3 regions of the Azoarcus sp. KH32C genome follow, and region 3 is predicted to be linked to each of the others. Evidence: riboswitches for the same ligand, from Rfam matches in the RefSeq annotation. Region 3 holds a riboswitch; each other region holds the start of a gene.
The links. Region 3 has a riboswitch for cobalamin ahead of cobM (precorrin-4 C(11)-methyltransferase). Riboswitches for the same ligand answer to the same signal wherever they lie in the genome.

Region 1 (3,272 bases), on a different replicon from region 3:
GTGCCGCTCTACCATGCGCGCACGTTCGTGACGAAGATCTAGCCAACATCAGTCGGGTCCGCGAGGCGATGCCCTCTCTGAAGGGCGTCGCCTCAAGACGGGCTCATGTTCGACCTGCTTACCGCCATTCCGAAATTGCCACGGCGAGGCGCTGCCAGTCGATCTCGTTGGCCGGCAGCCCGAATCGAACCAGCGGCTGAGGATCGTAATGGCGGACGAGAATGGCCCGTTCGGCAAAGTGCTTGACCAGCGAATGGGCCCGGTCGGTCGTGACCGTGGCGAACAGCGGCGTTCCGGCGACCTGGCCGAGCGGCGCCAGGAGTTGCTGCAGGCGCCGCCCCTCGGCCAAAAGCGTCTCTCGCGTCTCTGCCTGCCACTTGCGATCGGCAAGCGCCTGCTTGGTGACCTCACGGGACGGCCCGGCGACGGCCCAGGGGCCGATGATCTCGCGTAGCCGGACAAGGATTTCCCGCGCGGCGAATGCGAAACCCACCCGCGCGCCGGCCAGGCCGAAGAATTTCCCCGGAGAACGCAGCACGATCAGGTTGGGTGCCTCCGCACTGCCGGCCAGGGCGGCAACGCTATCCGCGGGCAGAGGGTCGGCGAAAGCCTCATCCACCACCAGCCAGCCGCCCCGACCTTGGAGCTCCTTGGCTGCGCCCAGGATGGCGGGGCGCGGATGCGACCCGGCGGTCGGGTTGTTCGGATTGCATAAGACGACAACCGGAGTTTCGGCTTCGAGCGCTTGCGCCAGATCGGCATATGCCATGTGCCGGACCTCGTGCCCGGCCTTCGTCCAGGCCTGGGGATGCTCGTTGTAGAGCGGTCCCAAGACGGCCACCGAGGCCCGCGGGAAGAGAGAGGGCAGCGTCTGGATGGCGGCCTGCGACCCCGGCACAGGCAGCAGGCGCGCGCTGCCGTAATACGTTGCTGCGGCGGCTTCGAGACCGTCATCCTCTTCCGGCAGGCGCTGCCAACAGGCCGGCGACAAGCTCGGCACCGGCCAGCCGCGCGGGTTGATGCCGGTCGAAAGGTCGAGCCATTCCGCGGGAGGAATGCCGTATTGAAGGGACGCGGCAATGACGCGGCCACCGTGGTAAAGCATGGAGAGCTCCGGTAAACAGCGAAACGGTGTACGGAGGGGAAAGGTCTTGCAGGTCGGAAGAATGGCGGTGGACAGACGGACCGGGTGCCAGTCATCAGATGCATTCCCGTTACCCCGGGGAATCGCAACAATTCATCTGGGCCGGTCTTCTGGCTTGCCCTCAGTCTTCTCCGGCCGCCTTCCCGTGCATTGCACAGTGGCTTGAGGCGGAGTCGTCAGGCTTACAGCAGCGGGGGCTGCGCCGGAATGTCTTGTCGTCCAAGAGTCACCGGCTTCCCGTTTCACCCGCTCCACGACCGTGGAGGCAGGCACCCATCATCAAAGTATATCCACCGCCAAAGTCGTTTGGGAAGCGTTTCAGGGACGCCTACGGCCGACTTGCGAAGGTGACATGCCGAAGAACTCGCGGTAGCAGCGACTGAAATGGGGGGCGCTCGTGAAGCCGCAGGCGATCGCAACGGTGGTAATCGGCTCGTTGGTCTGCTGCAGCAGGCGCCGTGCGCGAGTGAGGCGGGTTTCGAGGTAGTAGCGTGACGGCGTCGTGTTCATGTAGCGCTGGAACAGACGATCGATCTGGCGCCGCGAGGTCTTTGCGTGGAGCGCCAGATCGTCAATGCTCAAGGGCTCCTCGATATTGCTCTTCATCAGCTGCAGCACGTTTTGAAGCACATCGGGAAAGGTCGGGTTATCCACCAGGGTCGGCATCGGACTGTCAGGCAGATCGTCGAGCGTCCGGTCGCAGGAGAGGATCTCCTCGATGCCACGCACCATCTCCTCGCCGTGGTGATGCCGGATCACCGCGAGCATCATGCCCAGGGCGCTGTTGGCCCCGGCGGACGAGATGCGATCGCGGTCGATCACGAATGGATTCGGCAGGAGCCTGACCTGCGGGCGCAGCTCCTCGAGGCCGGCGCGGCTGTCCGGATGCACGGTGCAGGAATAGCCGTCCAACAGGCCTGCGTGTGCAAGCAGGTAGCTGCCGTTCCACAGGCTGCCCAGGATCACCCGGCGCCTCGCCACCTCGCGCAGCTTTTCGAGGACCGGACGTCCGGGTTCCAGCTTCGAGCGGAAGCCGCCGCAGATGATCAGGATGTCGAGATCGTTGGCGTCCAGCGCGGGCAGGGCTCCATCGACCGAAATGTTGATGCCCAGGTCACTGCGCACCGTGGCCCCCTCCAGGGCGTACGTTTCGAAGCGATAGAGCGGCTTGTGGCTGACCAGGTTGGCCGTCACGATCGCGTCGACGGCGCCGGTGAAGGCCATCATCGAAAAATGTTCGAGCAGCACGAACGCGATCCGGCGACAGATGGGCGGGTGCGCATCGTCGGACAATTGGCCCTGCAAGTAGGCCTGATTGCTATGTCGTAAGCCGCTGTCGAAGCTGCGCGGGGCTTGGCGCGCTTTGTCACCCATATCCGTCTCCAATTGTCTGCTTGTGCCTGGGCCGCCAAAAAATATACAGCAGATTTTCGGATCTCCCCCTGCGCGATCCGCCGCGACGACGGATGTCGTGCGCTGGCTGCAGACTGTCCCAATCAGGCAAGCGACGATCAGCCGGAAGATTAGATTCTTCTGTGGTGGATTCAGGAGACACGCAATGTCAGTCATGACGGAAGGCAAGAACATCTACGTACTCAAAGCGAGCTGCAAGGGCGTGATCGGCACGGTCTCGCGCATTTCGACTTTTCTCGCCGAGCGCCACTGCTACATCATGGAGATGGCCCAGTTCGACGACATCCTGACCGGGCGCTTCTTCGTGCGGACGGTGTTTTCGACGACCCCCGAGCGCACACCGTCATTCGACGAGCTCAAGCGCGTCTTCGGCGAGGAACTGCCGCAGGCCGAAGAGGACTTCGAATGGGAAATGCACGACACCCTGGCGCGCCCGAAGGTGCTGCTGATGGTGTCGAAGTTCGACCATTGCCTGGACGATCTGCTGTACCGGCATCGCACCGGCGAGCTGAAGATGGACGTGCCGGCGATCGTGTCGAACCATCCCGATCTGCGCCCGCTCGCTGAGTGGCACGGCATCCCCTTTCATCACCTGCCGGTGACCCCGGAGACGAAGGCCTCGCAGGAAGCCCGCCTGATGGAGATCGCCGCCGAGACCGGCACCGACCTCATCGTGCTCGCCCGCTACATGCAGGTGCTGTCGGAAGATCTGTGC
Region 2 (3,272 bases), 1.6 Mb from region 3:
ACGGCGGCGTCGATCAAGTGGCGCAGGAAGGCTTCGCCGGCGTATTTCCGCGCGCCGGCCGAAGCCTGCATGATCACGGGGCTGTCGAGTTCGGCCGCGGCTTCCATGATCGCCTGGACCTGTTCCAGATTATTGACGTTGAACGCCGGCAAGCCGTAGCCGTTTTCGGCGGCGTGATCGAGCAGCTGGCGCATGGAAACGAGGGGCATGGGACTTCTCCGATTGGTTTTCTGGCACAACTTTGTGCGACTAACTGCGCATTTTAACGTCAGTCGGCACCCGATGGGCTTCGCGCGCGGCATGGCGGCGCACAAGAAAATGGCCCGGAGCTCGCTCCGGGCCATCGCGGCCGCCACAGACGGGGTTGGAGGGGGTTACCTTACTTGAGCAACTCCGCCTGCGTTGCCGCATCAACACGTCCGGTGACGGGAATCTCGCGGTCGTCCGGCATGCCCGAACCGAAACCGAGTTTGTTGGCTTTAATTGGAGCGTCCTTCAGGCCGATGGTTCCTTCGGAGTAGCCCGCCGGTAGGGATGCGCAGGTGAGGGCGCGCTTGCCGCGGACGACGAGTCGGCCTCTCTCAACGCGGGGTTAACTCACCTCCTCAGATAGGCGGAATGCCTTGTGCGGCGCGATGTTGCGCTTGCCTGAGGGCTTGCCGAAGCCCTTCGCCTTCGGGTGCCGCACCGCCCCAGCCGTCGAAGTGCACGAGCTCGTCGAGCGGGAGGCGCGGACGCCATCCGGCGGTCTGCAGTTCGGGCTGGTCGAGGAAATGGCTGACGTGTCCGACGCACAGGTAGGCGACCGGAATGATGCGTTGGGGCAGGCCGAGGATCTCGCGGATGCGTGCCTGGCGGTAGATGCTGACCCAGCCGACGCCGAGGCCCTCGGCGCGCGCCGCGAGCCACAGGTTCTGCACCGCGCAGACCGTGCTGTAGAGGTCCATCGCCTTGATGTGCGTGCGTCCGATGACGACCGGGCCGGCGCGGTCGCGGTCGCAGGTGATGCAGAGATTCACGGGCGCTTCGAGGATGCCTTGCAGGCGCAGGCCGGAGTACACCTCGCGCTGCTTGCCTTCGAACATCTGCGCCGCTTCGGCATTGGCCTCGGCGAAGGCGGCATGCACCTGCTGCTTGACGGCCATGTCGCGGATCACGACGAAGCTCCATGGCTGCATGAAGCCGACCGAGGGCGCGAAGTGGGCCGCGGTGAGGATGCGAGCGAGCATGTCGTCGGCAACCGGATTGGGCAGGAACTGGCCGCGGACGTCGCGCCGCGCGAGGATGTTGCGATAGACGGTCGCGCGCTCGGCGTCGTCGAAGTGGTGATGAGCCTGGTGGCCCGGGTGTGTGCCGTTCATGGATTCCCCTTCTGAAGCACGGTGGGCGACAGGCGGGCCTGCCTGCCGCAATGTGCCTCCGGGCCGGTCTTCTGACTCGGGTTCGTCCCGCGCCGCGCCTTCCCGCCCGGACGGGCAGTGGCATGTTGCGGCGGCGGTCCCCCTCACAGCGTTGGGCACGTTGCGGAATCGGCGCGATCTTTCGAAGGCGCCTCACCGCATTTCCGATTCTCCTGCCGATGGCAGGCACCCGGAGGCAATGTCTGGTCGAGCGCGGCAGTGTAGCAGCCGCGCGCGGACCGCGGAGCTTATTGCTCGGTGAGATGCGGCGCCGGATGCTCGCCCACGCGTACGATCTTCAGCGTGTTCGTGCCGCCCGAGGTGCCGATCGGCTCGCCGATGGTCAGCACGATCAGGTCGCCGCGCTCGACGACGCCCTGGTCGAGCAGGATCTGCTCGGCTTCCCACAGCAGCACGTCGCGGTCCTGATGCGTCTGCGACATCAGCAGCGGGAAGACCTCACGGTACAACGTCATCTGGTTGCGGGCCGAGGCTTCCGGGGTCAGCGCATAGATCGGCACGCCGCTGTTCAGACGGCTCATCCACAGCGCCGTCGAGCCGGTCTGGGTCAGCGAGGCGATGGCTTTCACCTTGAGGTGCCAGGCGGTCCAGATCGCGGCCATCGCGATCGACTGGTCGATGCGCGTGAAGACGCGGTCGAGGACGTCGCGATCCAGCGTGACGTCCGAAGACTTCTCCGCTTCGAGGCAGACCCGGCTCATCGCCTCGACGACCTCGACCGGGTACTTGCCGGAGGCGGTCTCCGCCGACAGCATCACCGCATCGCTGCCGTCGAGCACCGCGTTGGCGACGTCCGAGACTTCGGCGCGCGTCGGCACCGGACTCGTGATCATCGACTCCATCATCTGCGTCGCCGTGATCGTGAGCTTGTTGCGGTCGCGTGCGGCGCGGATCATCTTCTTTTGCAGCGCCGGCACCGCGGCGTCGCCGACTTCGACCGCGAGGTCACCGCGCGCGACCATGATGCCGTCCGAGGCGTCGAGGATCTCGTCGAGGTTGGCCACCGCCTCGGTGCGCTCGATCTTCGCGATCAGCAGCGCCTCGGAACCCGCGGCACGCAGCAGCTGGCGCGCCATGTACATGTCGGCCGCGCTCTTCGGGAAAGAGACCGCAACGAAATCGACGCCGATCTCGGCGGCCGTCTTGATGTCGTCCATGTCCTTCGCGGTCAGTGCCGGCGCGGTCAGGCCGCCGCCCTGGCGGTTGATGCCCTTGTTGTTGGACAGTTCGCCGCCCACGCGCACCGTCGTGTGGATCTCGTGGCCGATGACGCGATCGACGACGAGCTTGAGGCGCCCGTCGTCGAGCAGCAGCACATCGCCCGCCTTGACGTCCTTCGGCAGGTTCTTGTAGTCGAGGCCGACGCGGCCGATGTCGCCCAGCTCGCATCGGGCATCGAGAATGAAGGGGGCGTCCTTTTGCAGATGCACGCGGTCGCCGGCGAACTTGCCGACGCGGATCTTCGGCCCCTGCAGGTCGCCGAGGATGCCGACCGAGCGTCCGCACCGCGCCGCCGCTTCGCGAATCGCCGCTGCCCGCGCGATGTGGTCTTCCGCCTTGCCATGCGAAAAATTCATCCGCACGACGTCGATGCCGGCATGCACCATGCGTTCGAGGACTTGCGGATCAGTCGAGGCGGGACCGAGGGTGGCGACGATCTTGGTGTGGCGGGGCATGCTGTCTCCGTGTCGATATGCATCCGAGGACACGATTCTACCTCCACGACTCGGCGACGAGACCGACGGGGCGGCGTTTCGCCGCCGGTCGGATTCGTGCGAACCTGCCTACGCCAGCCTATCGACAGATGCTGTTGCTTCCTATAATTTTGCTTTCATCAATCCAGCCTCCGGA
Region 3 (3,272 bases):
CCGTGGCCTCGAACACCCAGCGCGCCATCTTCGCAAGCTCGCCGTTCGCGCCGGCATCCGACGACCCGCGGCCCAGCAGGATCACGCCCGTCGTGCAGGGATCGGGCACATGCAGCTCGTGCATCAGGCCGTCGAGTCGGCCCATCAGCACGTCGAAGATCTCGCGTCCCATGCCGAGGTGGCGAGTGCATTCGAACGCGACGGCGGGATGACGTTCGCGCGCGTGCTCGATCGCGGCCGGGATCTCCATCTTCACGTGGCCTGCCGCATTCAGAATGAAGGGGATCACGATCACGCGCTTCGCCCCCGCGGCCGCGCGATCGAGCCCGCCGTCGAGCAGCACGTCGGCGTACTCGATGAAGCAGGCCTCGATGCGCCACTGCGGGCGGCGCGCGCGCCACTCGGCGGCAAAGCGCTCGATCTCGTCGTTGCCCGCGCGGTTGCGCGAGCCGTGGCCGACCAGCAGGATCGTGGTGTCGTTCTTCATGATGCGTTTTCCGTGACGGTGGCCCGGCGGAAGCGGTGGCTGAAGCTCGGGTCGTAGAGTTTGGAACGGGCGATCTCGGGCCAGTCGCGCGCGCCCAGCGCCGGGCTCGCGATGATCATGGCCTGCGAGGCGATCTTCTCCGCCTGGCACTTCTTCTTGATGTCGGCGAGCGTGCCGCGGACGATCTTCTCCTCGCCCGGCCAGCTCGCCTTCTGCACGACGAGGAGCGGCGCATCCTCCGGCCAGCCGGCGCGGCGCAGCGCGTCCTGCACCTCGTGCAGCAGCGTGATCGACAGGAAGATGCACAGCGTCGTGCGGTGCGCCGCGAGCGCGTCGAGCTCTTCGCCCGCGGGCATCGGCGTGCGGCCGGCGACGCGGGTCAGGATCACGGTTTGCGTCACTTCGGGAAGCGTCAGCGTTTCACCGGCCGCCGCGGCCGAGGCCAGTGCGGAGGACACGCCCGGCACGACCTTCCACGGCACGCCCGCCGCATCGAGCAGCCGCGTCATCTCGACCAGAGCCCCATAGAGGCCCGGATCGCCGGTCTGCAGGCGCACGACGGTCTCGCAGCGCGATGCGGCATCGATCAGCCAAGCGCTCATTTCCTCGAGCGTCATGTCCTTCGAGTCGCGGATCGCGCAGCCTTCCGGCGCGTAGAGGGTCGCCGCCTGGTCGACGAGCGAGCCCGCGAACAGGATGCCGCCCGCCTGTTCGAGCAGGCGGCGGCCTTTAACGGTGATGAGGTCCGGATCGCCCGGACCGGCGCCGACGAACCAGACGGTTCCGGGCGCACGTTCGGAATGCATAACGACTCCCCACGAGTGCGTGACAAACGCGCTCCGGAGAGTGGAGACGACGGACGGGTCGCGAGCGACACGGTCCGGTCGGAAACTTGTGGCTGGGTCGATGAGGCGAAGCGGGCGGGCCTGAGCCCGTGGCGGACGCGATCGGATTCCAGTCGGCAAGCCCACACCCCGGGGCACACGAAACTGCATACTCGATCGGGCCGGTCTTCTGGCTTGCCTTCTCCCGGACTCCGCCGCCTTCCCGAGCGCAAGGCTCAGTGGCGTGTGGTGGATCCGTCAGGCTTACAGCAGCGGGGGCTGCGCCGGACTGGTCGGGGGAGCGTGTCCCCGAACGTCACCGGACTTCCCGTTTCACCCCTCCACGCGGTCGCATGGCGGGGAACCCGGATCGAAACAGCTGTGAGCATAGCGATCACCTTTCCGCAACGCAAGCTGCCCTTACGGAAGGTCTTCAAGGTCTTACTTCGCCTCGGACAGATTGCTGCAGTGCACACTGGGTGGCGTATGCAGAAGGCGTTCCATGGCGCCGAATCTACGGTTATGCTGGCAACGATGAAGACTGCTCATACCGGGATGTCATTAATGCCAACAGTGCCTCGAGTCAGTGCAGTACCTCTTTATCTGTCGCGCACCTATCATTGGGCCTATCTTGACCGCCGGACGCTGCCCTGGCTAGACCGTTCGCTCGTCGTTTCGGCGATCCTGTGGGGCAATGCGGGGCGCCTGATGCAGGCGGCAGCGGAGGAGTTCCAGGCCGGCCAGCGGCTGCTGCAGGCGGCCTGCGTCTACGGGCCGTTCTCGCGCATGCTGGCCGAACAAGTCGGCGGTGAAGGCGACCTCGAAGTCATCGACGTCGCGCCGATTCAGGTTGCCAATGTGCGCCGCAAGCTCGACGGCCTGCCTCAGGCGCAGGCGCGGCAAGGCGATCTCGCCGCGCCCGATACCGTCGACGCCGCGGCCTACGATGCCGTGTGCTGCTTCTTCCTGCTGCACGAAGTGCCTCCCATCGAGCGTGCATGCATCGTGCACAACCTGCTGGGCGCGGTGCGGCCGGGCGGCAAGATCGTCTTTGTGGACTACCACCGCACGCATCCCTGGCATCCGCTGCGGCCGATCATGGCCCAGGTGTTCCGCTGGCTCGAGCCTTTCGCCGATTCCTTGCTCGACACGGACATCCCGGCACTGTCTGCGCATTCGGGCGACTTCGAATGGAAAAAGACCACCTTGTTCGGTGGTCTTTATCAGAAGCTCGTGGGGGTGCGGCGCGGTTGAGCCGCACCGTGACACGAAGGCTTATTCGCTGCGCGAACCCGGCTTCGCGTTGAAGAGCGCTGGGCGGGGTGCCGGACGGCGTCCGGCGTCCGAGCGGGGCTGCTGCTGACGCGGTGCCTCGGCCGAACGCGGGGCCCGGTTGGCGCCGGCTTCCTGCTGGCGCGGCGCGTGGTTGCCGTTCGTCTGGCCGTTGCGCGCATTGCGATTACCTTGGGCTTCGCCATTGCGGGCCGGACGGTTCGCAGCATTGCCACCCTCGGCCTGTCCGCCCTGCCGTGCCGGCTGGCGGTTCGCGCCGTGGCTTTGCGCGCGCGGGGCCGGACGTTCCGTCTGCGGCTGGCGCGGCGTGCGGCTGTCGTTGCGACGACCCGATTGGCGCGGATCGCGTGCCGGGCGCGAGGCGTCGTCGCCCGGATCGGGCGCGTGCGTCACGAATTCCGGCACTGGCGTGCGCTCGATGCTGCGCTTGATCAGGCGCTCGATCGACGTCAGATAGGACTTCTCCTCGCTGTCGACGAAGGAGATCGCCTTGCCGCTGGAACCGGCACGACCGGTGCGGCCGATGCGGTGCACGTAGTCTTCCGGCACGTTCGGCAGCTCGAAGTTCACGACCTGCGGTAGTTGGTCGATGTCCAGCCCGCGCGCCGCGATGTCGGTCGCGACGAGCACCGGCAGCGAGTTGTCCTTGAATTGCGACAACGCCTTGG

Region 1: linked by a shared signal. The riboswitch ahead of cobD (threonine-phosphate decarboxylase CobD) and the one ahead of cobM (precorrin-4 C(11)-methyltransferase) in region 3 are both predicted to bind cobalamin.
Region 2: linked by a shared signal. The riboswitch ahead of bluB (5,6-dimethylbenzimidazole synthase) and the one ahead of cobM (precorrin-4 C(11)-methyltransferase) in region 3 are both predicted to bind cobalamin.

The regions. Positions count from the first base shown of each region.
Region 1 covers NC_020548.1:220,565-223,836, reverse strand. Annotated here, with positions in the region: gene cobD (threonine-phosphate decarboxylase CobD) at 119-1,105, opposite strand; cobalamin riboswitch at 1,227-1,436, opposite strand; gene AZKH_RS23840 (GlxA family transcriptional regulator) at 1,463-2,518, opposite strand; gene purU (formyltetrahydrofolate deformylase) at 2,712-3,272, shown strand, end outside.
Region 2 covers NC_020516.1:1,063,818-1,067,089, forward strand. Annotated here, with positions in the region: gene fba (class II fructose-bisphosphate aldolase) at 1-209, opposite strand, end outside; gene bluB (5,6-dimethylbenzimidazole synthase) at 606-1,361, opposite strand; cobalamin riboswitch at 1,405-1,609, opposite strand; gene pyk (pyruvate kinase) at 1,649-3,097, opposite strand.
Region 3 covers NC_020516.1:4,584,235-4,587,506, reverse strand. Annotated here, with positions in the region: gene AZKH_RS20615 (sirohydrochlorin chelatase) at 1-487, opposite strand, end outside; gene cobM (precorrin-4 C(11)-methyltransferase) at 484-1,293, opposite strand; cobalamin riboswitch at 1,474-1,695, opposite strand; gene rquA (rhodoquinone biosynthesis methyltransferase RquA) at 1,876-2,565, shown strand; gene AZKH_RS20600 (DEAD/DEAH box helicase) at 2,587-3,272, opposite strand, start outside.